DNA from 2 places in the Paenarthrobacter sp. NPDC057355 genome. Region 2 is predicted to be linked to the other one. Evidence: predicted binding sites of a transcription regulator. Region 2 holds the regulator's gene; the other holds the start of a gene.
The links. The regulator LexA, encoded in region 2, represses DNA repair genes until DNA is damaged. The targets are predictions, from matches to a motif close to TCGAACANNTGTTCGA.

Region 1 (15,242 bases), on a different contig from region 2:
TTTGTCCAATGTGCTCGGAACGAAGTGATCCGAGGTCATGTGTGCGCAGCACAGCATTCCTTTCAGCATGAAATTTAGAGGGACCGCTGCAAAAGCGGTCCCGTCCGAGTTTACCCGCCCCGGCCGCGGCTGCCGCCAAAGGGCGGACCTAACGTTGTTTTGTTCAGGCAGTGGTCACGCGGACGTGGAGATCTTCTTCCGGCGGCGTCCAGCTCGCCGGGTCCGCATCCACCTGCTCGCCCGAACGGATGTCCTTGACCTGGTGTTTGCCGTCGTCGTCGGTGAACCAAACAAACGGGATACCCCGCCGGTCGGCGAATTTGATCTGCTTGCCGAACTTTTCGGCCTTGGCGGCCACCTCGGTGGCGATGCCACGGCCCCGCAACTGGGCCGCGATGTCCTGGGCGGCCGACCAGCTCTCGTCGGTGTTGAGTGCAACCAAAACAGCTGTCGGCACAGCGCGGGAGGCGGAGGCCAGCTCCTGGCTGAGGATGCGCGAGACAAGCCGCGTCACGCCGATGGAAAGCCCGACGCCGGGGAACTTGCGGTTGCCCTTGCTGGCCAGGGCATCGTAGCGCCCGCCGGAACAGATCGAACCCAACTGCTCATGGCCCACCAGGACGGTCTCGACTACCGTGCCGGTGTAATAGTCCAGCCCGCGTGCGATGCTCAGGTCCGCCACGACCTTCCCAGGGGCACGCTGCACGGCGGCTTCGATGACCTGCTGCAACTCATCCAGCCCCTCTTCAAGAAGATCATCCTTCACCCCGAGAGCGCGCACCTGCTCCACGAACGAGGTGTCCTCAGTTCGGATGGTGGCAAGCTGCAGCGCAAGTGCCGCCTGCTCATCCGTGGCACCAAGCTCGGACTTGAGCAGCCCGGCCACCTTGTCGGCACCGATCTTCTCCAGTTTGTCGATGCTCCGCAACACACCGGCTGTATCCGTCAGGCCAATGCCCCGATAGAAGCCTTCGGCCAGCTTCCGGTTGTTGATCCGGAGCCGGAAGTCCGGGATCGGCAGGGCGCTGAGGGCTTCGGCGATGACCAACGCAATTTCGACGTCATAACGGAACGGCAGTTCGCCGTCGCCTACGACGTCGATATCCGCCTGGGTGAACTCGCGCGCCCGGCCCTCTTGGGGACGCTCACCGCGCCACACTTTCTGGATCTGGTAGCGGCGGAACGGAAACGCCAGGTAGCCGGCGTTCTCCACGACATAACGGGCGAAGGGAACCGTCAGATCGAAGTGCAGGGCAAGGGCGTTGGGATCCGCTTTGTCAGACCCATTCGGCTTCGCAGCGTCGCCTTCGTCGTCCTGGAGCCGGCTCAGCCCATAGACCTCTTTGTCGATCTCGCCCTTGCGGAGCAGCTGGCCCACCGTTTCCACAGCACGTGTCTCGATGGAGGAAAAGCCATGCAGTTCGAAGGTCTTACGGAGCGTGTCCAGGACATGGAGCTCCACCAACCGCTCCTGGGGAAGCCACTCGGGGAATCCGGACAGGGAGGCGGTACGTGCCATGGTGGAATTGTCTCCTTGAAAAAGCTGACGCAAGCTTCGGCGCTGCAGCTTTAAACGCCCGTTCGGCGTTTACAGGGCGGGCGTCCAGCCGGTCATGCATAAACTATGTGCGGCAGCCAGTTTATGCTTTCCGCGCGTGCACATCTAATGCAGCATGCCCGGGTTCCTGTCGGCAGCCATCCGAAGCTGACTTAATCAGGAGGACTTTTGGCAACAAGGTCGCGGGATGACCGCGAAGCGAAGCGTCGCATCAGGCAGATGGAAGCCAAGCGCGCCCTGCGGCAGGAACAGGGAAAGCGCCGCAAACGCGACAACACCATCGCCATTGGCGCCGGAGCTGCAGCTGTAGTCCTGGCTGTCGTCCTGCAGCTGACCGTCTTCAGCTCCAACCCCACAGAAGCGGAGTTCGCCGCCGCAGAAGCCGGACTCAGTTCTCCCTCGGCGTCGCCCTCTGCCGCTCCTTCCCAAAACAGTGCAGACGTTCCGAGCGCGGACACAGCCGCAGGCAAGACATTCACGGGCCAGCTCTCCCTGAACGGCGGGGCCGTTGGCGTCGAATTGAACGGCACTGCCGCTCCCCAGGCAGCCGCGGTCCTGAAGTCGCTGACGGATTCCGGCTACTACAACGGCGCCAATTGCCACCGGTTGACCACGTCCGAAACATTTGGGCTCCTGCAGTGCGGCGCCAAGTCCGAGGACGGCGCCGACGATCCCAACTATCGCTGGGGTCCCTTGGAAAACACTCCGGCGGACAACAAGTATGCTGCGGGGACAATCGCCATCGCCCGGACAGGCAATAACGCCTACGGCAACGGCCACCAGTTCTTTATCGTCTACAAGGACACCACCATCCCGGCCGATACCGCGGGCGGATACACCGTGGTGGGCAAGGTGACCAGCGGACTGGATGTGGTGACCAACATCGCCGCCGCAGGTCTCAAACCGGGCCAAAACAACAGCGACGGCGCCCCTGTGGCACCTGTCACGATAGACTCGTTCTCTCTGAAGTAACCAGCTCCGGTCCCAGGCCCGGCGTGCATTGCCTTAGCAGTCCCTCCAAGCGAAAGACTTTTAGCGGTGACAGACAGTCAGAAATCCGACGAAACAGCAGCAGTGGCCAACGATGAAGCAGCTGAGGTGATCGAAGCAACCGAAGCCGGGGCATCATCCGACGCCGTGGTCGCTTCGACGCCCACCGAGCCCCCGGCTCCCCGCCCTGCCCCGTCCGCGGCTCCGTCGCCGGCAGCCTTTGCGGCCCGTCCGAAAGCGCCCGCCCCTGTTGTTCCTGCTGCTCCGGCGGTCTCTGCGGCGTCGCTCGCCGAGGCGGCCAAGTGGGGGCGCGCTGAAGGAGATGGCCACGTCTTCCTGACGCTGGATGGCGGGGAAATCGCCGTCGGGCAGTACCCGGGAGTCAGCCCCGACGAAGCCCTGGGCTACTTCGCCCGGAAGTTCGACGACGTTATCGCCCAGGTCGTGCTGCTCGAGCACCGCGTGGAGTCCAAGGCTCCAGCAACGGACATGCAGAAGACCGTCACACACCTGCGTGAGCAACTTGCAGAGCGCAACATGGTCGGTGACATCCGCTCCGCCGAGGCCCGGCTGGACACCCTGTCGACGCAAATTGTCGAACTGGAGAAGTCCGAAAAGGCGGCCCACGATGCCCTGCGGGCCAGCGAACTGGCTGCCCGCGAAGCCATCGTGGCTGAAGCGGAGTCCATCGCGGGACAGGATCCGGCACAGATCCAGTGGAAAACCTCCAGCGCCCGCATGAACGAGCTCTTCGAGTCCTGGAAGGCCGCCCAAAAGAGCGGCGTCCGCCTGGGCCGGAGCAACGAGGATGCACTGTGGAAGAGGTTCCGCTCGGCCCGCACGGTCTTCGACCGTCACCGCCGTGCCTACTTCTCGCAGCTGGACAGCAACAACTCCGCCGCCAAGACCGCGAAGGAGGCCTTGATCGCAGAGGCCGAGGCACTTTCCTCCTCGACCGACTGGGGATACGCCGCCGGTGAATACCGCAGGCTCATGGACCAGTGGAAGGCAACTCCCCGCGCAAGCCGCAAGGACGACGACGCGTTGTGGGGGCGTTTCCGGGCCGCACAGGATGTCTTCTTCAGCAACCGCCAAGCCGCCAATGACCAGATCGACCAGGAATACACCGCAAATCTGGCCGTCAAGGAGCAACTGGTCATCGAGGCCCAGGCGTTACTGCCCATCAAGGACCTCAATGCCGCCAAGAAGGCCCTCCAGTCCATCCGGGACCGTTGGGATGATGCCGGCAAGGTGCCGCGCGCTGATATGGGCCGGATCGAGGCAGGCCTCCGGAAGGTCGAAGATGCTGTTCGCGAAGCCGAAGAAGAGAAGTGGCGCCGGAGCAACCCTGAGACGAAGGCACGCACCAACAGCGCCCTGACACAACTTGAAGCGGCAATCGCAGGCCTCAAGGACGATCTCGACAGGGCCGAGAAAGCAGGCGACCAGCGTCGCATCAAGGCTGCTCGCGAAGCCCTTGAAGCCCGCCAAGCCTGGCTCGACCAAATCCAGCGTTCGGCCAGCGACCTCGCATAGTCACCCATAACGCTGCCACAGGCTCCGTTCCGGTTATCCACATAGCCAGGACGGAGCCTGTACTCGTTGGACCACGCACCGGAATGATCGAGTGATGGTCCCCTCTGATAAAGCCCCGCACCTGCTGGAGCCGGTCATCCCCGAGCTCTACTCCCCTGGCCGCATCTTCACGTGGAACGAGCTCCAGGGAATGGCCGTTGACGGCATCCTGCTGCCTCTGTATGGAAAGAACTACGCTTCTCCGGGTGTGGCCATCACGCAGCGCATCCGGGCCCGCGCAGCAGCCCTGAGCGTCCCGGCACGGATCCGCACCAAAGTAGCCGCCGGCAGGTTGACCGCCGCCTGGATCTACGGGTGCGCCAAACCACCGGAAAAGTTGTCGCTCCTGGTGGACGCGAAACACCGCATCTCCAGCCTTCGCGGCACCCTGGGCTGCAGTCTCCATGAAGTCCGGCTTGGGCAGATGGATGTCGTGAGCCTCGGCGGGATGCTCGTGAGCAGCCCACTGCGTACCGCGGCAGACATCGCGCTGCACGTTGAAGCCGATCGTGCCCTGCCAGTGCTGAGGCGCCTCCTGGACCGACCCGAGCTTGGCATCAAGCTACGCCTGCTGGTCCTGGCAGTGGAAGCTGCTCCCCGCGTGCCTCACAAGAAACGCGCCTTGGCCACCTTGGCGCAACTCACACCGAAGGCGGCGCCCCGGCCCGGGTCAGTGCCCAACTAGCTCCTGCGGCTGTTTCCGGTAGTGCGGTAGACGTCAAAGACCCCATCGATGCGACGAACAGCGTTCAGAACGTGGTGAAGATACTTTGGGTCGCCCATTTCGAATGCAAACTTGGAGATCGCAACCCTGTCGCTGGAAGTGTGGACGGATGCAGCCAGGATATTGACGTGGTTCTCCGACAGAATGCGCGTCACGTCGGACAGGAGCGACTTTCGATCGAGTGCTTCAACCTGGATCTCCACCAGGAAGACGCTGGACTGCGTCGGCGCCCATTCGACGTCGACAATCCTGTCGGGCTGGTCACGCAGGCCGGAGACGTTGGTACAGTCCGTCCGGTGCACGGAGACGCCGGAACCGCGCGTCACGAAGCCCAGGATGGGATCCGGAGGAACAGGCGTACAGCACCGTGCCAGCTTGACCCACACGTCGCCCACGCCCCTGACGATGACGCCTGAATCCGAGAACTTGGATTTGGCCACCTGGGTGGGGATGCTGACCTCGTCCAGGTCCTCGTCCGGTGTCTCATGTCCGCCCAAGTGCTCCATGAGCTTTTCCATGACGGACTGGGCCGAGGTATGCCCGTCTCCGACACCTGCGTAAAGGCCGGAGATATCCACGTAATGGAAATCCTCGGCAACTGCGGACAGGGCATCGTGGGTCATGAGCCTCTGGAGCGGGAGGTTCTGCTTCCGCATTGCGCGGGTGAGCATATCCTTGCCGCGGTCTATCGCTTCTTCGCGGCGCTCCTTGGTGAACCATTGCCTGATCTTGTTGCGCGCCCGTGCCGACTTGACGAAGTGCTGCCAGTCCTGGCTCGGCCCGGCCCCTTCAGCCTTGGAAGTGAAGATCTCCACCCAGTCGCCGTGGTTCAGTTCACTGTTCAGCGGCACGAGCTTGCCGTTGACACGTGCGCCGATGGTCCGGTGCCCGACTTCGGTGTGGACAGCGTAGGCAAAGTCGACGGGAGTAGAGCCGGCGGGAAGGGCCATGACTTCGCCCTTGGGCGTAAAGACGAAGACTTCCCGGGCGTTGATCTCGTAGCGGAGGGAATCCAGGAACTCTCCGGGATCCGACGTTTCCTGCTGCCAGTCCACCAGCGACCGCAGCCAGCCCATGTCGCCGTCCCGCGGGCTGCCCGGGCCTTGTGCCGTACGGTTTGGCTGGTCCTTGTATTTCCAGTGGGCGGCTACACCGTACTCTGCCCGACGATGCATCTCGTGTGTGCGGATCTGGATTTCAACGGGCTTGCCCCCGGGACCGATCACTGTCGTATGCAGGGACTGGTACATGTTGAACTTGGGCATCGCGATGTAGTCCTTGAACCTGCCCGGCAGGGGGTTCCATCGCGAGTGCAGGGTGCCAAGGGCCGCATAACAATCACGGACGGAGTCCACCAGGACCCGCACGCCCATGAGGTCGTTGATGTCGTCGAAGTCCTTATCCCTGACGATCATCTTCTGGTAGATGGAGTAGTAATGCTTGGGGCGGCCTGTAATGGTGGCCTTGATCCTGGCAGTCCGAAGGTCGTCCGCTATTTGGTTGCGGATAACGCCCAAGCTCTTTTCGCGCTCCGGAGTGCGGTCCCCCACCATGCGGACGATTTCCTCGTACACCTTGGGGTAAAGGGCAGCGAAGGACAGGTCCTCGAGTTCCCACTTGATGGTGTTCATACCCAGGCGGTGGGCCAGAGGCGCGAAGATCTCAAGGGTTTCCCGGGCCTTGCGCGAAGAAGACTCCGCGGACACGAAACGCCAGGTGCGGGCATTGTGGAGACGGTCTGCCAGTTTAATCATGAGGACCCGGATGTCCTTGGCCATGGCGACAACCATTTTGCGGACGGTTTCCGACTGTGCGGCCTCGCCGAAGCTGACCTTGTCCAGCTTGGTGACGCCATCGACCAACATGGCAACCTCCGGCCCGAAATCCCGGGTCAGGTCAGCCAAGGTATAGGGAGTGTCTTCCACGGTGTCATGCAACAATGCAGCAGCCAACGTGGTGCCCGTCATGCCCAGCTCGGCCAGGATCGTAGCCACTGCCACCGGGTGGGTGATGTACGGATCGCCGCTCTTGCGCTTCTGGCCCTGGTGGCTCCGCTCAGCGACGGCGAAGGCGCGTTGGATCAGGTCGAAATCCTCTTTGGGATTGTTGGCCCTGACGGTCCGCAGCAATGGCTCAAGGATCGGCGAGTACGGCGCTACACCGCGTCCGGTCAACCGCGCCAGCCGGGAACGCGTGCGTTCCCTCCGGCCGGGGAACGTGGGACGGGCTCCGGGCATGTCAACTGGTACGGCGCCTGCGGCCCGGGCGGACACACTTGTTGCAGGGACCACAGCTGAGTTGCGGTCCTCTTCCCCGCCCGCCAGTGGTGCCGACGTCGCTCGTTCTTCCACAGAAGTACCCCTCACAACCGATTTAATTCTTCCAGTCTATTCCCGCAAGTGAATGCTTCTGCAACTGGACAGCACATGACGAACGGCCGGGCAAGTCAAAGAGCCGGTCACCGCAGGGTTGCGGTGACCGGCTCTTCGGAGATTTGACGCTGCATCGGCCCCTAAACGGTGGCTTGCGCCCTGCGGTGGGCTACCTTCTTGGCCTGCTTGACCAGCTCCGGTTCGCCCTGGCGCAGCCAGGCGTAGAGCGGCGCCGCGATGAAGATCGTAGCCGCCGTGCCGATAAGGATGCCAACAAACAATGCCAGCGACAGGTCACGGAGCGTTCCGGCACCCAGCAGGCCTGCACCAATGAACAGAATTGCCGCCACGGGCAGGACCGCCACCATCATGGTGTTGATGGAGCGGACCAGGGTTTGGTTCACCGCGAGGTTGACCTCTTCGCCAAAGGTGCGGCGCGTGGAGGTGGAGATGTCCGAGGTATTTTCGCGGATCTTGTCGAAGACCACCACGGTGTCGTAGAGCGAGTAGCTCAAGACAGTCAGGAAGCCGATGATGGCCGACGGCGTGACTTCGAAATCGCTCAAAGCATAGACACCCGCGGTGGTGAACATCGTGACGAGCATGCCAACAAGCGCTGACAGGGACATTTTCCAGGTCCTGAAGTACAGGGCCATGAGGACCGCAGCCAAGCCGACGAAGACCACCAGGCCGATGAGGGCTTGCCGGGTCACGTCTTGGCCCCACGTCGGTCCGACGAAGTTGGAGGTGACCTCGTTCGCTGTGACGCCATAGGCGCTGGTGAGCCCGTCCTTGATGCGGTTGGTCTCGTCGTCGGTCAGCTGATCCGTCTGGATCCGCATGGTGTTTCCCGCAACGTTTGCAACGCGCGGAACTGCGTCCGGAACGACGTCATGCACAGCCCGCTCGCCGAGCGCGGCATCTGTGGTGCTCACGTTGGAGACAGTGAACTCCGAGCCACCACGGAACTCGATGCCAAGGTTGAAGCCGCCCTTGACCACCGGGATCAGGATGGACAGCGCCACGGCGACAGCCGCGATGGTGAACCAGATCTTCTTTGAATTGACGAAGTTGTACGAGCGCTTGCCCGTGTAGAGCTCATGGCCGAAGGTTGCGAAGCTCGTTGTCATTACTTCTCCTCCTTGCTGCCGTTGGAAGTGCCGGTCAGTTGGCCCTTCGCGGCAAGGCGCCGTTCGGCGATGGTCATGCGTCGTTCGGCTTCAGCGGCCGCTCCGGCGTTCCGGGCGCGGACCGGCGTCGGCTTTTCCTCCGGTGTCCGGAGCCGGCCGGCTCCGCGGTACAGCGGGACGGCACCGAGGCGGTCAGGCGACAGTCCGGAGAAGCGGTGTCCTTCGCCAAAGAACTTGGTCCGGGCGAGAACCTGCAGCATCGGATGCGTGAACATGAACACCACAAGGAGGTCCGCAAGGGCGGTCAAGCCCAAGGTGAAGGCGAAGCCGCGGACGTTTCCAACCGCCACGAAGTACAGGACCACTGCGGCAAGAAGGTTGACGGCCTTGGAGGCCAGAACGGTGCGCTTGGCACGCTTCCAGCCGTTTTCGACGGCGGACACCAGGCCGCGTCCCTCGCGCAGTTCGTCACGGATGCGTTCGAAGTAGACGATGAACGAGTCCGCTGTCTGGCCGATGGCCACGATCAAACCTGCCACACCTGCCAGCGACAACCTGTAGTTTTCGGTCCAGCCGAGGATGGCAATGGCCAGGTAGGTCAGCAACCCGGCCACTACCAGCGAGGCGATGGTCACGAATCCCAAGGCCCTGTATTGGAAGAGCGAGTACACCACAACCAGCAACAGGCCGATCATGCCGGCCAGGAGACCGAGGCGCAGCTGGTCGCCACCGAGCGTTGCCGAGATCTGCTCCTGCGACTGGATCTCGAAGCTGATGGGCAGGGCGCCGTAGCGCAGCTGGTCAGACAGGGCCTTGGCACTGGCCTGGGTGAAGTTGCCGGTGATCTGCGGCTTACCGTCGGTAATGACGGCAAGGGCCCGGGGCGCGGAAATCACTTTGTCATCGAGGACAATTGCGAACTGCGCCTTGGGGTCGTCGGTGCCCTGGGCCTGTGCCGCGACGTAGAACTGGTTGAGGCGTTCGGTGACTGCCTTGAACTTTGCGGTGGCATCGCCGTTGAAGACGATGTTTACGCCCCAGGAGTTCGTAACAGAACCCTGGGCCCCCTGGACCTGGGAGAAGGTGGAATCGCTGATGTCCTGGCCCTTGACCTCGACCGGCCCGAGTATGTACTTGGTGGCGGGAGTCTTGTCAGTGGCGGGTTCACAAGCCACCAGCGGCTTGGCGGGGTCCGAGCGGTCGCGCTTTTCGTTGGAGGGGTTGACGCAATCCAGCGCCTCAAACTCCTTCTGGACATCCGGGGTGACCCAATTGATGTCGCTGGCGTTCGTCGGCTCGGCGGTGGGCTTGTTCAGCTTGTCATCAGGTGTCCGCTGCTCGGCAGGGATGGCGGCAGGATCTCCAGCGGCGATAACAGGCCGGAAGTTCATGTCAGCCGAGGCCTGGATGAGATCGCGGGTTTCCTTCGATGGGGTGCCCGGCAGGCTTACAACCACGTTCCGGCCCGACTGGGTACTGATTTCGGCCTCGGCGACGCCGGAACCGTCAACACGCTGGCGGATAATCGCCACAGCCTGGTTGAGCTGCTCTTCGTTGATATCGGCAGCACCCTCCACCCGGGGTGCCAGAATCATCTGGGTTCCACCTTCGAGGTCCAGTGCAAGCTTGGGAGCCCAGCTCGCATTGCCGGTCATCACGCCGCCAGCCAGGAGGACGGTGAGTACAACGAATATTGCTCCAAGCCATGTCAGCACCCTGCGGGCTGAATTTTTGGGGCCGGTCCTTGCCATTTTCAATCTTCCTGTTATCGCCGGACAGCCGCCGGCAGGCGCTGGTGAGCGTCTGCCGGCGGCTTTCCGCAGCCGTAGAAGTTGCCTTGCGCGGTGGTGCCGCGACTGACGGTGCTAGTTGTCCTTCTTGTCCTCTTTGTTGAGGCGCGCAATGGTCTCTTCCGGCGTCTCGCCGGCCGCCGGGGTTTCAGTACCCGTTGCGGTCAAGGAAGAAGCGTCATCCGGAACCACAGGGGCTTCCTCAGGAGTCGCCTCGACTACCTTGGTGACAGCCTGGCGGTGAACCGTGGCCTCGTTGCCCGGGGAGAGCTCGATAACGACCTTGTTCTCCGCTTCGTCGATGGACACGATCCGGCCAAAGAGGCCGAAGCTGGTCATGACGTCGACTCCCGGAGCAAACTTGGACTGCATCTCAGCCTGCTGCTGCTGGGTCTTCTTGTTGCGCCGGAACATCATGAAGACAAAGAGTCCAAGCATGACGAACAGCAATATGGTCATTGGATCCACAGGGAAGTTCCGTTCTGTACTTACGTTTTGGTTCACGGCAACGTCCCTGGGAGATCCGCGAGCCTGGCGCATGGATCAAGGACTCGAACGTGCCGAGCGTCATACCAGTCTAGAGGGAAAAGCTGAACGCAGCGTGTTAACCCGCAGTATCTACGCTTTCGGCGTGGTTTTCGTCTTCGTCAAACAGGGCAAGGGTCTCCTGTCCGAACACTCCGGCCGGCACGGCATAGCCAAGATGGGTCCAGGCTGAAGCCATCGCGATCCGGCCACGGGGCGTGCGGCCCAGCAGCCCTTCGCGCACGAGGAATGGCTCCGCCACTGTCTCCACGGTCTCGGCCTCTTCACCCACGGCAATGGCCAAGGTGGACAGTCCCACCGGGCCGCCATTGAACTTGGTAATCAGTGCTTCAAGGACAGAGCGGTCCAGCCGGTCAAGGCCACGCTGGTCCACTTCGTACATGTCCAAAGCAGCTGAGGCTGACCGCGCATCGATCTGCTCAATGCCATGAACCAAGGCCCAGTCCCGAACCCGGCGAAGCAATCGGTTGGCGATACGCGGTGTTCCGCGGGAGCGCCCGGCAATCTCCGTGAAACCTGCCGAGTTCACCTTCAAATCAAGCAGTCCGGCAGAACGGCGCAGGACGAGTTCAAGCTCGGCCACGGAATAGAACTCGAGATGGCCGGTGAAGCCAAACCGGTCGCGCAAAGGACCTGGCAGGAGTCCAGCCCGGGTGGTGGCTCCTACCAGAGTGAAGGGAGGCAACTCCAGGGGAATGGCCGTAGCGCCGGCCCCCTTACCCACCACAATGTCTACGCGGAAGTCTTCCATGGCCATGTAGAGCATTTCTTCCGCAGGCCGGGACATGCGGTGGATCTCGTCCAGGAAAAGGACCTCACCCTCAGAGAGGGAGGACAGTATCGCGGCCAGGTCTCCGGCATGCTGGATGGCCGGACCACTGCTGATCCTCAGCGGAGCATTCATCTCCGCGGCAATGATCATGGCCAGTGTGGTCTTGCCGAGCCCGGGAGGGCCGGACATGAGTACGTGGTCGGCGCTGCGGCCTCGCATTTTTGAGGCCTCAAGTACCAAGGCCAGCTGCTTGCGGACGCGGTGCTGGCCTACAAAGTCATGAAGGTTCTTGGGACGAAGGGCCGCCTCGATGACCCGCTCTTCCGGTTCCTCTCCCCCGCTGACCAGCGACTGCTCAGCCACGGGTGCCTACGCGGTTGCCGGCGCGTGCGCCGTCCTGACCAAGCCACCGCAGCGTGGCCCGGAGAATCTGTGCGACATTTCCTGCGTCCACCAATTCGGGCGAATCAGCCATGGCTTTGTCGATACTTCCGTTGGCATCCTTTTCCGACCAGCCAAGGCTGGTCATGGCAGCGACCACCTGCGGCTTCCACTCAGCTTTGACGGCTGCTGCGGGTGCGGCTGCGGTGCCAGTGCCATGCGGAACCAACTTGCCAGCGAGCTCAAGGACGATCCGGCCGGCAACCTTGGGACCGATGCCGGGAACCTTCGTGAAGGCCTTGCCGTCGCCCGTATGTGCTGCAACGCGGATGGCCTCCGGTTCGTGCACTGCGAGCACTGCCAGGGCCAGCCGCGGTCCGACCCCGCTGACGCTGAGGAGGACATCGAAAACTTCCCGCTCGTCGTCGTCGGCGAAGCCAAAAAGTGTCAGGGAGTCCTCGCGGACGATCATGGACGTAAAGAGCTTGGCGTCCGAACCTACCTTCAGGTGACTCAGGGTCTGTGGTGTTGCGAACACGCTCATGCCCACGCCGTTGAGGTCGATGACCGCGCTGGACAAACCAACGTGGGCTACTGTTCCACGAAGAAAACTGATCAAGACCCGGCTCCTGAAATACTGCCTGCCCTGCCACCTGGAACTGCGGCCTGGACTGACTATCCGAACATATCTACGAATACCCTAGCAAGACGGCTGGGTATCAGCGCGCACGGCGCGCTTTGGCTTCGGCATCCGCCCAAGCTTTCTGGGCCGGGGTCAGCGTGCCCCCGCCACCAGCTCCGCCTGCAGTTCCCATTCCGCTTCCGGCCCGCCAGGCGTGCGTCAGGGCCAGGGCGAGGGCATCTGCTGCGTCCGCGGGTTTCGGCGGAGCATCCAGGCGCAGGATCTTGGTGACAAGCTTGGTGACTGCGTCCTTGTTCGCCGAACCGCTGCCCGTAACCGCGGCTTTCACTTCCGACGGCGTATGCAGGGCCACGGGGATGCCACGGCGCGCCGCGGCGGCGATCACCACGCCTGAGGCCTGGGCCACGCCCATGACAGTGCTGACGTTCATTTGCGAAAAGACGCGTTCGACGGCGACGACGTCCGGTTTGTGCAGGTCGAGCCACTCATCGATTGCCTTGGCAATGACCAACAAGCGCTTGTCCAGGGTCAGTTCCGCAGACGTACCTACCACACCGACTGCAACCATGGTGGCACGGCGGTTCCGCTCGATGTCCACTACACCGATGCCGCAACGGGTAAGGCCCGGATCGACTCCCAATACGCGAAGAGTCAAGTCCGGGCCTTCCTGTTGATGATCAATACTGAATGCTGCCACGCCTACTCGGCGTCGAGGGCAGCCTGCACTTCCTCGCTGAAGTCCGCGTTGCTGTAGACGTTCTGGACATCGTCCAGGTCCTCGAGCGCATCGACGAGCTTCATGAACTTCTTGGCGCCGTCAATGTCCAGCTCCACCTGCATGGACGGGACGAATTCTGCTTCGTCGGTTTCGTATTCGATCCCGGCTTCCTTGAGGGCATCCCGGATGGCCTGGAGGTCAGAGGGCTCCGAGTGGATTTCCCAGTTCTCGCCACTGTCCTTTACTTCCTCGGCACCGGCGTCGAGGACGGCCATGAGGATGTCGTCCTCGCTGAGAGCGTTCTTCGGCAGAACCACGACCCCCTTGCGGGCGAACAGGTAGCTGACCGAGCCCGGATCGGCGATGGTACCGCCGTTGCGGGAGATGGCCAGGCGGACTTCGGAGGCCGCCCGGTTCTTGTTGTCGGTAAGGCACTCGATCAGCAAAGCCGAGCCCTGGGGGCCACGGGCTTCGTACATGATTTCGGTGTAGTCCACGACTTCACCGGTGAGGCCGGCGCCGCGCTTGATGGCGCGGTCGATGTTGTCGTTGGGGACCGAGGTCTTCTTTGCCTTGGTGACGGCAAGTTCCAGGCCGGGGTTGCCGGCCAGGTCCGGTCCACCCATGCGGGCAGCAACTTCGATGTTCTTGATCAGTTTTGCGAACGACTTTGCACGCCTGCTGTCAATGATGGCTTTTTTGTGCTTGGTGGTCGCCCATTTGGAGTGGCCTGACATGCTTTACGCTTCTCCTCTGATCATTCGAATAAAGAGTTCATGCACACGCTTCTCCCCTGTCACTTCCGGATGGAAGGAGGTGGCCAGCAAACGGCCGGAGCGCACTGCAACAATTCTAGCCACTCCATGCAAAGCGGCGGTGTGGCTGGCGTGGTCGGGATCGACTTGGGCCAGAACGTCCACGCCCTCTCCCACGCGCTCAACCCAGGGTCCGCGGATGAACACTGCGTGGACGGGGTCCACGCCGTCCTCTCCGGCACTGAAGTCCAGCCCCTTGAAGTCAAGGTCCGTTTCGAAGGACTCGCGCTGGCGGCCGAAGGCATTGCGGCGAACAGTGATGTCCAGCCCACCGAAGGTCTGCTGCGGGTTTCCCTTCAGGTCGGTGGCAGGATCGGCAATCTCATTGGCAAGGAGGATCATCCCTGCACAAGAGCCGTACACGGGAAGCCCTTCCGCGATCCGCTGCTGGATCGGTTCGCGGACTTCGAAGATCCGGGACAGTTTGTCAATGGTGGTGGATTCGCCACCGGGGATGATCAGGCCGTCGATGTCATCGAGCTCGGAGGGCCGGCGGATGCCCACGCCTGTTGCTCCCGCGGACTCCACGGCGTGGATGTGCTCACGGAAATCGCCCTGGAGTGCCAGTACGCCGATCCGGAGGCCTGTGCCCAGGCGTGATGAAGCGTCGGAAAGGGGGTTGGTCATTGGTCCATCATAGTGGCCCCGGCGGTTCGGGCAGTGCCGGGAAGCGGCCTGCCACTGCGGCGACCCGGGTTCCATGCCCCGACTGGGATATATTACAGAGCATGCTTTCCTACAGCGTCCCCCTCGGCAAGCTGGTCCGCACCCTGTCCCGGCTTCGGGGCGGAGGGTCGGCGTTCCCCGGGCTGGTGGTCGAGAAAATCGATCCCCGCTTCATGCAGCGAACGCTGGCGTCTCTGCCTCACGGCGTAGCCGTCGTCAGCGGCACCAACGGTAAGACCACCACTACCAAGATGGTGGTGGAACTCCTGGAAAGCCAGGGCCTTAAGGTTTTCACCAACCGCACTGGCAGCAACTTCACCCGGGGCGTGGCAGCATCATTGCTGGGCGAGGTCGACTGGCGGGGCAAGCTCGATGCCGATATTGCAGTCCTTGAACTTGATGAAGCGCACGCCGTGCATTTCGTCAACAAGGTGCCTCCCCGTTTCAGCCTGCTGCTGAACGTCCTCAGGGACCAGCTGGACCGCTTCGGCGAAATCGACAAGACCGCCCGCCTTCTGGAGCATATCGCCTCCAAAACATCGGACACGGTGGTCCTGAACCG
Region 2 (15,242 bases):
GATCGAACGGGCGCGGCGCCAGAGCAGGCTCAGCTGGTGTTCCACCTGCTGGAGGGCGTCGTCGACGTCGTCGCCTGGCACGGCAGAACCTGGCGTGCTCTGGAGAGGATTGCTCATGGCAACCATTCTAGAGTCGATAGCCATGAGAGACTCTATCCGTGAGGGCAAGTGACTTTTGGCGATTGATGGACGACGAATTCGGGGCAGGCTACTCCCGCGTCCTGGCCAACTCGCTGGTACTGGCAGGCGTCGGCGGCCGCACGGCCGTGGAGGCTTTGGCGGCCGGATACCACCCCCGCGAGGTATGGCTGGCCGTGTGCGAGGTGCAGGACGTGCCTCCCGAACGCAGGTTGGGAAGGGACATCAAGCCTGCTTCGAACTGAACTGGCAAGCCACATTGGCGTTGCCGGGAGCGAGGGACACGCCGCGGCGTTGTTCGAATATCTGTTCGGATAGGGATATGCTCCTGTGAGAGGAAAATTGATTCCGTAGGACGCATTCCCCAGCTTCCGGCAGCCAGGTTATCCACATAGCCGTAGCCGGCAACTAAAAATGTCAGGCCGTCGTAATAGCGTCTGAGATGACAGGAAAGCGGCCTATCGGGCCACTCCACAGCGAGAAAGCATCAGAGGTGTGAACCATGGCGGCAACCCCGGATCGTGAGAAGGCGCTCGAAGCAGCGCTTGCCCAGATCGACAAGCAGTTCGGCAAAGGCTCCATCATGCGCCTGGGTGATGACACCCGTGCGCCCATCGAAGTCATTCCCACCGGTTCCATTGCGCTGGACGTGGCCCTTGGCATTGGCGGCCTGCCCCGTGGCCGCGTCGTGGAAATCTACGGCCCGGAATCCTCGGGTAAGACCACCGTTGCGCTGCACGCCGTTGCCAACGCACAGCGCGCCGGCGGCATTGCGGCGTTCATTGACGCCGAGCACGCGCTTGACCCGGACTACGCAGCCAAGCTGGGTGTAGACACCGACGCGCTCCTCGTCTCCCAGCCGGATACGGGTGAGCAGGCCCTGGAAATCATGGACATGCTGGTGGGTTCCGGTTCGCTGGACATCATCGTCATCGACTCCGTGGCCGCCCTTGTTCCCCGGGCCGAAATCGAAGGCGAGATGGGCGACTCCCACGTTGGCCTTCAGGCCCGCCTCATGAGCCAGGCATTGCGTAAGATCACCGGTCGATTGAGCCAGACCAAGACCACCGCGATCTTCATCAACCAGCTGCGCGAGAAGATCGGCGTCTTCTTTGGATCGCCGGAGACCACCACCGGTGGTAAGGCCTTGAAGTTCTACGCATCAGTCCGCATCGACGTCCGCCGCATCCAGACCCTGAAAGAGGGCGCGGATTCCGTTGGTAACCGCACCAAGGCCAAGATCGTCAAAAACAAGATGGCTCCGCCCTTCAAGATCGCTGAATTCGACATCATCTACGGTCAGGGCATCTCCCGCGAGGGCGGCATCATCGACATGGGCGTTGAGCACGGCATCATCAAGAAATCGGGTTCATGGTTCACCTATGACGGCGATCAGCTTGGCCAAGGCATGGAAAACTCGCGGCGATTCCTGCGGGACAACCCCGAGCTTGCCCAGGAGCTGGAGCGCCTGATCAAGGAGAAGCTCGGCGTCGGCGTCAAGCCGGAGGAAGACTCCCCGAAGCTGAAGGCCGTTGACGGCTAGAACCGGGCCGGACCCGGAATCTGCAATAGCTGCAGATTCCGAGCCCGACCCCGAATCCGTGGCACGCGCCATCGTCCTTCGACAGTTGACGACGGCGCCACGGAGCCGGCTGCAGCTCTCCCGCAAACTGGCCGAGCGCAACGTTCCGGAAGAAGTCGCAGAGGCAGTGCTGGACCGCTTCGAAGAAGTTCAGCTCATTGATGACGCTGAGTTCGCCAGAATGTGGGTTCGAAGCCGTTCGCAGAGCAAGAAGCTTGCCAAGAGTGCGCTTCGGCGCGAACTGTCGGACAAGGGCATCGACCTCGAGTCGGCAGAAGATGCGCTCTCGCAGCTTAGTGACCAGGATGAAGAATCGGCAGCCCGCGACCTCGTGGAACGCAAGCTTCGCCCGGGCATGAACCTCTCGGATCGGGCTGAGCGGGACAAGCACACCCGCAGGCTGGCTTCGATGTTGGCGCGCAAAGGCTACGCCCCCTCTTTGGCGTTCAGGATCGTCGGTGAGGTGCTTGCAGAAGCCGGTACCCTTGAGTAGTGAGTTTGACCATTCCTTCCCCAACAGCAGCCACCAGTCCTTCTGCTGAGCCCAGGACCTACCAGGTCCGGACCTTCGGCTGCCAGATGAATGTCCATGATTCGGAGCGCATGGCGGGCCTGCTTGAGGACGCCGGCTACGTGCCTGCCGACGGCGACCTCGCCGACGTTGTGGTCTTCAACACCTGCGCCGTCCGCGAGAATGCGGACAACAAGCTCTACGGGAACCTGGGCCAACTGCGGCAGGTCAAGGAAGCCAACCCCGGTATGCAGATCGCCGTTGGGGGATGCCTGGCCCAGAAGGACCGCGAAACCATCGTCCGGAAGGCGCCATGGGTTGACGCTGTTTTTGGCACCCACAACGTTGGAGCGCTCCCGGCCCTCCTCAACCGCGCCCGGCACAACAATGAGGCCCAGCTCGAGATTCTGGAATCCCTGGACGTTTTTCCGTCCACGCTTCCTACCAAGCGCGAATCCGTGTATTCGGGGTGGGTTTCCATTTCCGTGGGATGCAACAACACGTGCACGTTCTGCATCGTGCCTTCCCTCCGCGGCAAGGAGAAGGACCGGCGTCCCGGCGAGATCCTTGCCGAGATCCAGGCCCTCGTTGACGACGGAGTAGTTGAAGTCACCCTTCTCGGACAGAACGTCAACTCGTACGGTGTCGAATTCGGCGACCGTCAGGCGTTCTCCAAACTGCTGCGTGCCTGTGGGGATATTGAAGGCCTTGAGCGGGTGCGTTTCACGAGTCCCCACCCCGCGGCGTTCACGGACGACGTCATTGAGGCCATGGCTGAGACCCCCAACGTTATGCCCCAGCTTCACATGCCCCTGCAGTCGGGATCTGACAAGGTACTCAAGGACATGCGCCGTTCGTACCGCTCCAGCCGGTTCCTGGGCATCCTGGACAAAGTGCGGGAGCGGATTCCGCACGCCGCCATTACAACAGACATCATCGTGGGCTTCCCGGGTGAGACCGAGGAAGACTTCCAGGCAACGTTGGACGTCGTAGAGAAATCCCGGTTCTCCTCGGCGTTCACGTTCCAGTACTCCAAGCGTCCGGGTACACCGGCAGCCGAACTGCCGGACCAGTTGCCCAAGGCGGTTGTCCAGGAGCGCTTTGAACGGCTCACGGCTTTGCAGGACCGCATCGCCGCCGAGGAGAATGCGGCACAGCTTGGACGCCAGGTCGAGGTGTTGGTGACAGCCCAGGCGGGCAGGAAAGCCGGGGAGACCCATCGTCTTTCCGGGCGATCGAAAGACCAGAGGCTCGTGCACTTTTCCGTGCCGAACGGTGCGGAGGCTCCGCGCCCCGGTGACTTTGTCACCGTGACCATCACGGAGGCTGCGGCGTTCCACTTGGTGGCCGACCCCGCAACAGCCAGTGATTATGTCCTGCGGCGTTCGCGTGCTGGAGATGCCTGGGACCGGTCCCAAGCCGACTCCTGCGGCGTCCCCACCCTCGGCGCTTCCAGCGGCAAGACCGGAGTGTCCTTGGGCATGCCGGCGCTGCCTGCCCGCCGCGCCTGACCGGGTCCGGAATCCATGTCGCATTCCCGGGACGCCCGGAACTCCAAGCACGCCCGGCCGGTCATCGCCGTCGTGGGGCCCACAGGTTCAGGCAAGTCGGATCTTGGCGTCAACCTAGCCCTGGCCCTCGATGGAGAAGTCATCAATGCCGATGCCCTGCAGTTCTACCGGGGCATGGACATTGGCACAGCCAAGATCAGCATGGAGGAGCGCAGGGGAGTTCCACATCATCTCCTGGACACCCTCGACGTGACTGAGGAGGCCAGCGTGGCTGACTTCCAGGCCGAATGCCGCGCAGCCATTGACGACGTACACTCCCGGGGAAAACGTGCCATCGTGGTGGGCGGGTCCGGCCTCTACGTGCGCGCTGCATTGGACATCCTTGAGTTTCCGGGCACGGATCCCGCTTTGAGGCAGAGCTTCGAGCAGGAGTACGAAGCAAAGGGACTTGCTCCACTGAGGGCCCGGCTGGAGGAAGTGGATCCGGTATCGGCCGCACGCCTTGGCGACGCGCGAAGGGTAATCCGCGCCCTCGAGGTTTTCGGACTCACGGGTCGCCCGTTCAGTTCCTTCATGCCCCAGCGCGAGTACTACCAGCCCGCCGTCCAGATCGGCTTGTCCGTGGACCGTGAAGAACTCAGGGAGCGCCTTGCCCACCGCGTGCACCGGATGGTGGAGGCAGGCCTCGCCGAAGAGGTGCAGCGCCTCGACGCCCAGGGTTTGCGACAGGGAAAAACGGCGTCGCGGGCTTTGGGCTATGCACAGTTCCTCCGGGTCCTGGACGGCGACATGGACGTGCCGGATGCAGTAGAGGAAACCATCGTCTCGACCAGGCAGTTTGCCCGCCGCCAGCTCACCTGGTTCCGCGCTGATCCGCGGATTTCCTGGCTGGACTGGAAGGACCCCGATATCGTCTCCAAGGCGGTGTCGCTGGTTCACACCCACGGCTAGCTTGGCAATTTCTGGCCGAACAGGCGTGGAAGGTAGCCTTGATTCCATGGATGCAAACGCCGCAGTTCCCACCCGCCAGCCCTCGGCTGCCGAGACAACCAATGCCACATCGAGCCTGGCCGGATTTGCGTTTTCCAAGGGGCATGGAACCGGCAACGACTTTGTCCTGATTGCAGATCCCGGGGACGCACACGAAATCACTGCCGAGCAGGTCGCTCAACTGTGCAACCGCCACACGGGCATCGGTGGCGATGGCCTGATCCGCGCCGTTCCTTCCCGGTTCCTCCCGGAAGGCCGGGCGTTGCTGGAGGTGGATCCCGCAGCAGAGTGGTTCATGGACTACCGCAACGGCGATGGCTCCCTGTCCGAGATGTGTGGCAATGGCGTGCGGGTCTTTGTCCACTTCCTCAGCGAACAGGGCCTGGTGGACCTTGGCCCGGGTGGGATCCTGACGATCGGCACCCGTGGAGGTGTCAAGAAGGTGGTTCGAACCGCCAACGGGTACGCCGTGGACATGGGTCCTTGGGAGTTCATCTTCCCTGACGAGGCAACGAGCAAGGCGATGGACGCCCTGGTCAGCGCCGACGGCCTCGAAGTGGCCAGGCCAGGCCTCTCGGTCAGCATGGGCAACCCGCACACGGTTGTGGCCTTGGCTGAACTCAGCGAGCTCTCGGCTACACAGCTGTTCAAAGCCCCCGTGGTCGATCCCAAACCGGTCAATGGCACGAATGTTGAATTCGTCGTCCCCGCCGAACCGCTGGTGGAGGACGGAGTGGGAACCATCACCATGCGCGTGCATGAGCGCGGCGTGGGGGAGACCCAGTCCTGCGGCACCGGAGCCTGTGCAGCGGCAGTGGCGATCCGTCACTGGGCGGGCAGCACGGCTCCCAACGATTGGCATGTAAAGGTGCCTGGCGGCGTCGTCGGTGTGAAATTCTTCCCCGGCGCAGGTGGCCGTGAACACGTAGAGCTCAGTGGCCCTGCCGTCATTGTGGCTAGCGGGACGCTTTCCTGACACGAAGGATCCGGAAGGACTTGGAGGTGCTTTCACGGGAAACCGTGAACGACTCGTCCAGTTCAGCTGCCAGCCAACGCTGCAGGGAGTCCGAACCCAGGTTCTTCTGAACCACCAGCCACGCGTTGCCGCCGGGAGCGAGGCGGGGCAGCCAGGTGAGCAGCAGGGAGTGCAGCTCGTCCTTGCCGATGCGGATCGGAGGATTGGACCAGATAGTGTCGAACTCGACGGCGGGGTCCACCTCATGCGGCAAGCTTGCCGTCACGTTGTCCAGGCCAAGGGCGGCGGCATTCTCGTTGGTAAGCACCACGCAGCGTTCATTGACATCCACGGCGTAGACACGGGCATTGGGTGCCTTCAGCCCGAGCGTCAGGGCAATAGGACCCCAACCGCAGCCGATGTCCAAAAGGTTGCCGCGGGGGGACGGTGGCGGGACATCCGACAGGAGGATCGCCGTACCCTTGTCGATACCGTCAGGACTGAAGATACCTGAGGAGGTCTGCAGGTGGCGGGTAGCACCGGCGAGCTCCACCGTGAGCGGCTTGCGGGTGAACGGTCCAGCCGGTTGGGCGGTGAAATAGTGTGCAGACTCCATAATTTGCCAGATTAGTTGGCTATCGGCGCCTTGGGAAACTGCCATTGACCGGGGGCCGGTTTGACAGGGCTGATAGTATTTAATCCATGTTCTTGATCTTTGAGTAATTCGCCGAATCCGCGCCTGGACTGCCAGGCGTTCGACGGCACCGCCCGCGATGCAGGCCCGGCTTGGCTCCAATGCCCGGCCCACGGCCTTTCCGCCAGGCAGGTCCCACCGGCAACAGTCCGCCACTACCACTTCGTGGTGCCGGACGCTCAGAAGATCACTCCCCGCCCTGCTTCCAGGATCACTTCGCCAGACGGCAGATCCTGTGGGGCAGTACCAGGACTTCCGACACGCCGAGGCCTTCCCGCGGATCCACCCGCCAGAACACCGACGCCAGAGCCCAGTGAGCCATCGGCGTCCAGCACACAGGAGACCATTTTGGCCCAAACCGGTCAGCCCAGCGCGAAGAGCGCCCCATCCAGCAACAAACAGCACTATTCTGGAATTGCCGAACAGTCTAAGGAGACCATGACCACCCAGAATCATTCCGGATCCGATTCCGACGCCCAGGACATGAGTCCTGAACAAATCCAGGCCGTCATCGACCGGATTCTTTCCAAGGATGTCCCCGCGCAGGCATCCGATGACAACGACGCCAATGGCGTGTTCGGCAAGGCACAGGCCATTTCGACCCTGGACCAAGAGCACAGCATTTTCGACGGCGACCAGGAAGACCTCGCCGAACGCCGCGCCCTGCGCCGTACCGCAGGATTGTCCACTGAACTCGAAGACGTCACCGAAGTTGAATACCGGCAGCTGCGCCTTGAGCGCGTCGTCCTGGCCGGCCTTTGGACAGAAGGCACGTTGGCCGACGCGGAGAACTCCCTGCGTGAACTGGCGGCCCTGGCAGAAACCGCAGGCTCGGAAGTCCTCGACGGTTTGGTTCAACGCCGCACGAAGCCTGACCCCGGAACGTTCCTCGGCTCCGGCAAGGCGCAGGAACTCAAGGACATCGTCGCCGCCACGGGTGCCGATACCGTCGTCGTCGACACCGAACTGGCCCCGTCACAGCGACGCGGGCTGGAGGACATTGTCAAGGTCAAGGTGGTCGACCGGACCACGCTCATCCTGGACATCTTCGCCCAGCACGCCAAGAGCCGTGAAGGCAAGGCACAAGTGGAGCTGGCCCAGCTGGAATACTTGCTTCCACGCCTGCGTGGTTGGGGTGAATCCATGTCCCGCCAGGCCGGTGGCCAGGTCGGTGGTGCCGGTGCCGGCATGGGCTCGCGTGGTCCCGGTGAAACGAAAATCGAACTGGACCGTCGTCGAATCCGTACACGCATGGCCAAACTGCGGCGTGAAATCGCCGCGATGAAGCCGGCCCGCGAGACCAAACGTGCCAACCGCCGTCGTAATGCTGTTCCGTCCGTCGCGATCGCCGGGTACACCAACGCCGGTAAGTCCTCGCTGTTGAACCGCCTGACCGACGCCGGTGTCCTGGTGGAGAACGCCCTGTTCGCCACGTTGGATCCGACCGTCCGCAAAGCGCAAACCCCCGACGGCATCGGCTACACCTTGGCCGACACCGTGGGCTTCGTGCGTTCCCTGCCCACCCAACTGGTAGAGGCCTTCCGGTCCACGCTGGAGGAAGTGGCTGACGCGGACCTCATCCTGCATGTCGTGGACGCTTCGCACCCGGACCCCGAGGGGCAGATCGCCGCAGTGCGCGCTGTCTTTTCCGAGGTGGATGCGCGCAAGGTTCCCGAAATCATCGTCCTGAACAAGGTTGATGTGGCAGACCCCTTCGTGGTCGAACGCCTCAAGCAGAAAGAACCCCGGCACGCCGTGGTTTCCACCCGTACGGGCGAGGGAATCGCTGAACTGCTGGAGGACATCAGCCAGTCCATTCCGCGCCCGGGTGTTCGGCTCGAGCTCCTGATTCCCTACGATCGCGGCGAGCTGATCAGCAAGCTGCACAGCTCCGATTCGGAGATCCTCAGCATTGACCACGAGGAACACGGCACACGGATCGTGGTCATGGTCCGTGAAGGACTGGCAGCCGAACTGGAGTCATTCGTCAGCAATGGTTGAGAAGGTGGCGGCGGACGCCGTCGAGTCGGTGGGGGAGAAGACCACCCTCGAACTGTTGGACCGGGCTGTGGCCGGCATGGGCGGGCAAAGCCGTGCCGGCCAGCACGAAATGGCCAAGCACGTAACCCGGGCCATCGAAAACGGGGAGCATCTGCTGGTCCAGGCGGGAACGGGAACAGGTAAGTCCTTGGCTTACCTGATTCCGCTGATCGCGCATTCCATGGACAGCGACAAACCGACGCTCGTGTCCACCGCCACCTTGGCTCTCCAGACCCAGATTGTCGGCAGGGACCTGCCGCGGTTGCTGGAGACCATCAACCCCGCACTCGAGCGGCCGGTCAACGTGGCGCTCGTGAAGGGCCGTGCCAACTACGTCTGCCTGCAGAAGCTGGAGGGCGGCTTTCCCAGTGAAGAGCCGTCGGAGGGCCAACTGTTCTCCCTGGGCGAGGACACCAGTGTTCCGCACTTCGCGGCATCCATGGGAGGACCGCAATCACAACTGGGCAAGGAAGTTGTCCGCCTTCGTGAATGGGCTGAAAAGACAGCCACAGGCGACCGCGATGAACTGATGCCCGGCGTCACGGACCGGGCCTGGCGACAGGTGTCCGTGACGTCCATGGAGTGCCTGGGGGCCCAGAAATGCCCTCTCGCGGAGGAGTGCTTCAGCGAGCTCGCCCGGGCCCGGGCCGCTGAGGCCGACGTCGTCGTCACCAACCACGCCATGCTGGCCGTCAGTGCCTTCGAGGGACTGGCCGTCCTGCCCGAATACGATGTCGTGGTGGTAGACGAAGCCCACGAACTGCAGGACCGCGTCACCGGCGCGGTTACCGGGCAGCTGTCCGTGGCCATGGTCCATGCCGCAGCATCGAGTGCACGCAAACACACGGCCATTACGGTCGATGCCCTGAACGCGGCCGCGGACCGCCTTGATATGGCTATCGCGGGAGTTCCCAACGGGCTGCTGCCCGGCGGGCTCAACGACGAACAGCTTGACTGCCTGGACCAGCTGCGCGACGCCACACGTGCCGCACTGTCCGACTCGAAGACCGATGCATCCAACGCGGCCGACGGCGGCCGCCAACTGGCGCGCTCCCGGCTCATGCTCATCCTTGAGCTGTGTGAGCGGATGCTTGCCGCCAAGGAGAACCGAGAAGTGGTGTGGTTCTCCCGAAACAGCACCTTTGATCCCCAGCAGGGCTACTCACAACCAGACGAGACTGCTCCGGCGCTCATCAACATCGCGCCCCTGAGCGTGGCGGGCCGGTTGCGCGAGGGTTTGTTTGCAGGACACACGGTGGTGCTGACATCGGCGACACTGGCCATCGGCTCCGCTTTTGAGCCCGCCGCGGGTGGGCTGGGACTGATCGGCGACGGCGCCCCGAGCTGGACGGGAATCGACGTCGGCTCGCCTTTCGATTACCCCAAACAGGGGGTGCTGTACGTGGCTAAGCACCTTCCCAAGCCAGGCCGGGGTACATCCCCTGAGGCCCTTGATGAACTGGAAGATTTGATCCGGGCATCGGGTGGGGGAGCCCTGTGCCTGTTCTCATCACGGCGGGCAGCCGAAGAAGCGGCCGACGCCATGCGCCTGCGCCTGGACGTGGACATTCTCTGCCAGGGTGAGTCCACTATGGCCGCCCTGGTCAAGCAATTCGCCGATGAGCCGGATACGTGCCTTTTCGGAACCATGTCCCTGTGGCAGGGCGTGGACGTGCCAGGCGGTTCATGCCGCCTGGTGGTCATTGACCGGATTCCGTTCCCGCGGCCCGATGACCCCCTCATGACTGCCCGCTCCCGTGCGGTGGCGCAGTCCGGCGGCAACGGATTCATGGCGGTTTCGGCCACCCACGCTGCCATCCGGCTGGCGCAGGGCGCGGGGCGCCTGATCCGTTCAACGGGGGACAAGGGGGTAGTGGCCGTCCTGGATTCACGGCTCTCGACAGAACGGTATGGAGGGTTCCTGCGGGCCGCTCTGCCTCCCTTCTGGGCCACGACGGACCGTTCGGTGGTACGTGGGGTCCTGGAGCGCCTGGAATCCGCCCGGAAGGCCTGAGAGGCTAGATGGAGCGAAGTACGGACACGACCTTGCCCATGATGGTGGCTTGGTCGCCGAGAATGGGTTCGTACTGGGTGTTCTGGGGCAGCAGCCAGGTGTGTCCGTCCCGCTGACGGAACGTTTTCACGGTGGCCTCATCATCGAGCAGCGCCGCCACGATGTCGCCGTTGATGGCATCGTTCTGACGGCGGACAACCACCCAGTCGCCGTCGCAGATGGCGGCATCGATCATTGAGTCTCCTGCCACTTTGAGCATGAAGAGCTCACCGTGTCCCACGAGTTGCCTGGGCAGCGGGAGCACGTCCTCAACGGTCTGGTCGGCGAGGATGGGACCACCTGCTGCAATGCGGCCGACCAACGGAACCATGGCGGTGTCGCTGGCGCTTACCAGTTCGGTGACGGCCATGCCGCCGGCGCTTCGCAGCGTTGCCGGAGCCTCGACGCCCGGGATCGGGCCGCCGTCGAGGGTCAGGGGCATCAACACTTCCATGGCGCGGGGTCGTTTGGGGTCCCGGCGGAGGTAGCCAAGTTTTTCCAGCTGTGACAGCTGGTGCGTCACGCTGGACAGGCTGGCCAGTCCTACGGTGTCGCCAATCTCGCGCATGCTGGGCGGATAACCGTTGTCATTGACTGACCGCTGGATGGTCTCCAGGATCTTCTTCTGACGTACGGTCAGGCTCTTGGGAGTCTTTTGAGGCTGTTGGCTTCGCAGGGGTGCCCCGCCGCCTGTGGCTTTTGCTGCCATGTTCGCCAATGCCTTTCCTTCCGCCCCGAAGAGAGCCGGGGATGCAGGGCCTGGAAAAAATGTCAGACCCTCCTGTTCCACTGAAACAGTGCTGTTTCTTCACTCAAACGTAGGGCAGGCACAGGCGTTTATCAAACATTTGTTCTAGCGAGTCTCGACACCGTTCGTTGATAAGTGCTAAAAATGTCATAGCAAGGTTCGAATATGTGTTCTATAAACCTCGCGCTGACGGTGGATGTTCGAACAAGCCGTTCGAACATCCGGCGCCGCCGGGAGGAACACAATGAATTGGCAGCGCTGATCCGGGACTTCCGGAGCGGCGCAATAGCTCAGAAGGGCTCAGCTCATGTCCGCAATCACTTCGTTCGCTGATTTCCGCACCGCTCCGGCGCCCGCACGTCTCCGCCTCACCCGCCGAGGCCGCATGGTCTTCTTTGGTATCCCGGCCATGCTACTGGTGGCTGCTCTCCTTAGCCTCGCAGGGGTTATCACCTCGCCGGCAAAGGCTTCCGACTCCCAGGCGCAGTTGCAGCCGCCCGTTGCGGTGTCCGTGACAGTGCAGCCCGGCCAGTCGCTGTGGGGTATTGCCGGCGCTGCGGCTCCGGAGCGGGACCCGCGTGAAGTCATTGCCGAAATCATCCAGCTGAACGACCTCCGTGGTGGCCGGATCCTTCCAGGGCAGCAGTTGTTCGTGCCGGCCCACTGATGCCCGCAATACGCGTGTCTTTCCTCTGCCCGTACGTCACAGTTACTCGGCAGTCGCGGTGGCCCCTTAAACTGTTGTAGTGAGTGAGCAGCTTGAGCGACTTGACCGACTTCCCCTCCGGACCAACCTGCGTGGATTGAGCCCCTACGGCGCACCGCAGCTCGATGTCCCCGTTTTGCTCAACGTCAACGAAAACACCCATGGCGTCCCTGCTGATGTGCAGGCGGCCATTACGGAGGCAGTGGCCGCCGCCGCCACTGGCTTGAACCGCTATCCGGACCGCGAATTCACCGACCTTCGGGTAGCCCTGGCGGAGTACCTCGGCCACGGCCTTTCTGCGGACAACATCTGGGCTGCCAACGGCTCCAACGAAGTCCTGCAGCAAATTCTCCAGGCATTCGGCGGCCCGGGGCGCAAAGCCCTTGGTTTCCCTCCCACGTACTCCATGTACCCGTTGCTCGCCAGCGGAACGGACACTGAGTACATCCGTGGCGTTCGTGCCGACGACTACGGACTGGATGCGCAGTCGGCAGCCCAACAGGTCCGTGAGACCGGGGCCAACGTCGTCTTTCTGTGCTCGCCGAACAATCCAACGGGCACAGGTTTGACTCTGGATGTGGTTGAGGCTGTGTATGAAGCCGGCGAAGCAAGTCAGGCCATCGTGATCGTGGATGAGGCCTACCACGAGTTTGCCCACGACAACACTCCCAGTGCCCTGACCCTCCTGCCCGGGCGCGAGCGTTTGATTGTCTCCCGAACCATGAGCAAGGCGTTCGCCTTGGCTGGAGCACGCCTTGGCTACATGGCTGCGGCCCCGGAGGTAACAGACGCGATCCGGCTGGTACGACTCCCGTACCACCTCTCAGCCATCACCCAGGCCACCGCCCTCGCGGCCTTGACGCACCGCGAAGCCCTTATGGCCGACGTCGAAGACATCAAGGTCCAGCGGGATCGCATCGTGACCGAACTTCTCCGCATGGGACTCAAGCCCGCGGCGTCGGACTCCAACTACGTCTTTTTCGGCGGGCTGGAGGATCCTCACACGATCTGGCAGGGCCTGCTCGATGCCGGCGTGCTGATCCGCGATGTCGGCATCCCCGGGCACTTGCGCGTCACGGCCGGAACCGAGCCGGAAACCACTGCCTTCCTGGAGGCGCTGGAAGCCCTCCTGGACGGCGCGGTTTCCCAGCGCGCCTAAACTTGTCAATAGACCAACCCATCCTCCCTGTAGAAGGACGTTCCCCAATGAGCGAAACCGGCGCTACGCCGTCCGCTGCCCGCACTGCCCGCATGGAGCGCACCACCAGTGAGTCTTCCGTGCTGGTGGAGATCAACCTGGATGGCTCCGGCATTTCGGACATCAGCACTTCAGTACCCTTCTACGACCACATGCTGACCGCCCTGTGCAAGCACTCGCTGATCGACATGACCGTCAAGGCCACCGGTGACACCCACATCGATGCCCACCACACCGTGGAAGACGTCGCCATTACCTTTGGCGAGGTCCTGCGTACGGCCTTGGGCAACAAGGCAGGCATCCGTCGTTTTGGCGAGGCCACCGTGCCGCTGGACGAGGCCTTGGCGCACGCCGTCGTGGATGTTTCCGGCCGCCCCTACCTGGTGCACGGCGGTGAGCCTGCCGGGCAGGAGTACCACCTCATCGGCGGCCACTTCACAGGTTCACTGACCCGGCACGTCTTCGAAGCGATCACTTTGCACGCGGGAATTTGCCTGCACATGAACGTTCTCGCGGGCCGCGATCCGCACCACATTGTCGAAGCCCAGTTCAAGGCGTTCGCGCGTGCACTCCGTGCGGCCGTTGAGTCCGATCCCCGTGTTGAGGGAATCCCGTCCACCAAGGGGGCCCTGTGAGCGGCCAGTTTTTGAAAGACGGAGCAGTGGCCGACGCCACCGCTTCGGTGAAGCCGGAGTCGCCGGAGGGCAAGCCCACGGTGACAGTTCTGGATTACGGATCCGGGAACGTCCGTTCCGCCGTCCGCGCCCTCGAAAGGGCAGGAGCGCACGTGCTGCTCAGCTCCAAGCCGGAGGACGTGCTCAACGCCGACGGACTGGTTGTTCCCGGAGTCGGTGCCTACGAGACCGTGATGAAGGAACTCAAAGCTGTCGATGCCATCCGCATGATTGGTCGTCGTGTCGCCGGCGGGCGTCCGGTGCTTGCTATCTGTGTGGGCCTGCAGGTGCTCTTCGAAGCCGGCGTCGAGCACGGCACCGAGTCCGAAGGCATGGCTGAATGGCCCGGCAAGGTGGAGCTGCTTCCGGCTCCCGTGGTGCCGCACATGGGCTGGAACACCGTGGACGTCCCGGAAGGTTCCAAACTCTTCGCAGGGGTCGAGCAGGAACGTTTCTACTTCGTGCACTCGTATGGGGTGCAGGAGTGGAACTTCGATGTTGTCCAGCCCCGCATGGAGCCCCCGAAGGTTACCTGGTCCGAGCACGGCGCACGGTTCATTGCCGCCGTCGAGAATGGTCCCCTCTGCGCTACCCAGTTCCACCCCGAGAAATCAGGGGATGCCGGAGCAAGGCTCCTGCGCAACTGGGTCGAGGGCCTGCGGAAGCCCGCTCCGGAATCGTCCGGGAGCGGTGCTGCCTGAATGTGGTCTGTAGTCCTTATGGGCCTGGCGGGACTGTTGGTGGGTGGGGGACTTTCCTTCCATCAACAGAAGAAGCCCCGCTGGGTTTCCATTTCTTTTTACGTGCTGGCCGGGATGTCCCTGCTGGCTGCCTACCTCCTGACACTTCCCGCCAACTGAATCGCGGCGTGGTACGCCGGCGAACCCTCACACTGCAAGGACCCTCATGACCACCTCCTCCCAGTCCGTCCTGGAACTCCTGCCTGCCGTCGATATTGTCGACGGCCAGGCGGTGCGCCTCCTGCAAGGAGAGGCAGGTTCGGAAACCAGCTATGGAACTCCCCTCGAGGCAGCCCTCAACTGGCAGAATGCCGGGGCGGAGTGGGTTCACATGGTTGACTTGGACGCCGCTTTCGGCCGGGGAAACAACGCCGCGCTCATCAGCGAGGTTGTTTCGCAGCTCAACGTCAAAGTCGAGCTGTCCGGCGGCCTGCGGGATGACGAATCCCTTGAGCGTGCCCTCGAACTGGGCGTTGCGCGGGTGAACCTTGGCACGGCTGCATTGGAGAACCCGGACTGGACCAAGCGGGCGATCGAGCGTTTTGGTGACCAGATCGCCGTCGGGCTTGATGTCCGGGGTACCACCCTTGCCGGCCGCGGCTGGACGAAGGAGGGCGGGGACCTCTGGGAAGTGCTGGCCCGGCTCGAGGACGCAGGATGCGCCCGTTACGTTGTGACGGATGTGACCAAGGACGGCACCTT

Region 1: ruvA (Holliday junction branch migration protein RuvA) is a predicted target of LexA. The motif match lies at 12,518-12,533, and genes of this name have one in related genera.

The regions. Positions count from the first base shown of each region.
Region 1 is NZ_JBHVAL010000001.1:699,208-714,449, forward strand. It holds gene aspS (aspartate--tRNA ligase) at 1-52, opposite strand, end outside; gene hisS (histidine--tRNA ligase) at 164-1,519, opposite strand; gene ACFUOZ_RS03210 (peptidylprolyl isomerase) at 1,727-2,530, shown strand; gene ACFUOZ_RS03215 (DUF349 domain-containing protein) at 2,597-4,084, shown strand; gene ACFUOZ_RS03220 (hypothetical protein) at 4,179-4,808, shown strand; gene ACFUOZ_RS03225 (RelA/SpoT family protein) at 4,805-7,198, opposite strand; gene secF (protein translocase subunit SecF) at 7,360-8,349, opposite strand; gene secD (protein translocase subunit SecD) at 8,349-10,100, opposite strand; gene yajC (preprotein translocase subunit YajC) at 10,215-10,598, opposite strand; gene ruvB (Holliday junction branch migration DNA helicase RuvB) at 10,744-11,820, opposite strand; gene ruvA (Holliday junction branch migration protein RuvA) at 11,813-12,457, opposite strand; gene ruvC (crossover junction endodeoxyribonuclease RuvC) at 12,558-13,136, opposite strand; gene ACFUOZ_RS03260 (YebC/PmpR family DNA-binding transcriptional regulator) at 13,181-13,936, opposite strand; gene pdxT (pyridoxal 5'-phosphate synthase glutaminase subunit PdxT) at 13,940-14,641, opposite strand; gene ACFUOZ_RS03270 (MurT ligase domain-containing protein) at 14,743-15,242, shown strand, end outside.
Region 2 is NZ_JBHVAL010000013.1:44,057-59,298, reverse strand. It holds gene ACFUOZ_RS14590 (MarR family winged helix-turn-helix transcriptional regulator) at 1-117, opposite strand, end outside; gene ACFUOZ_RS14585 (DUF3046 domain-containing protein) at 186-383, shown strand; gene recA (recombinase RecA) at 641-1,681, shown strand; gene ACFUOZ_RS14575 (regulatory protein RecX) at 1,671-2,213, shown strand; gene miaB (tRNA (N6-isopentenyl adenosine(37)-C2)-methylthiotransferase MiaB) at 2,213-3,742, shown strand; gene miaA (tRNA (adenosine(37)-N6)-dimethylallyltransferase MiaA) at 3,758-4,693, shown strand; gene dapF (diaminopimelate epimerase) at 4,740-5,708, shown strand; gene ACFUOZ_RS14555 (class I SAM-dependent methyltransferase) at 5,689-6,303, opposite strand; gene hflX (GTPase HflX) at 6,820-8,382, shown strand; gene ACFUOZ_RS14545 (ATP-dependent DNA helicase) at 8,375-10,435, shown strand; gene lexA (transcriptional repressor LexA) at 10,440-11,183, opposite strand; gene ACFUOZ_RS14535 (LysM peptidoglycan-binding domain-containing protein) at 11,530-11,889, shown strand; gene ACFUOZ_RS14530 (histidinol-phosphate transaminase) at 11,969-13,087, shown strand; gene hisB (imidazoleglycerol-phosphate dehydratase HisB) at 13,135-13,761, shown strand; gene hisH (imidazole glycerol phosphate synthase subunit HisH) at 13,758-14,501, shown strand; gene ACFUOZ_RS14515 (hypothetical protein) at 14,502-14,660, shown strand; gene priA (bifunctional 1-(5-phosphoribosyl)-5-((5-phosphoribosylamino)methylideneamino)imidazole-4-carboxamide isomerase/phosphoribosylanthranilate isomerase PriA) at 14,707-15,242, shown strand, end outside.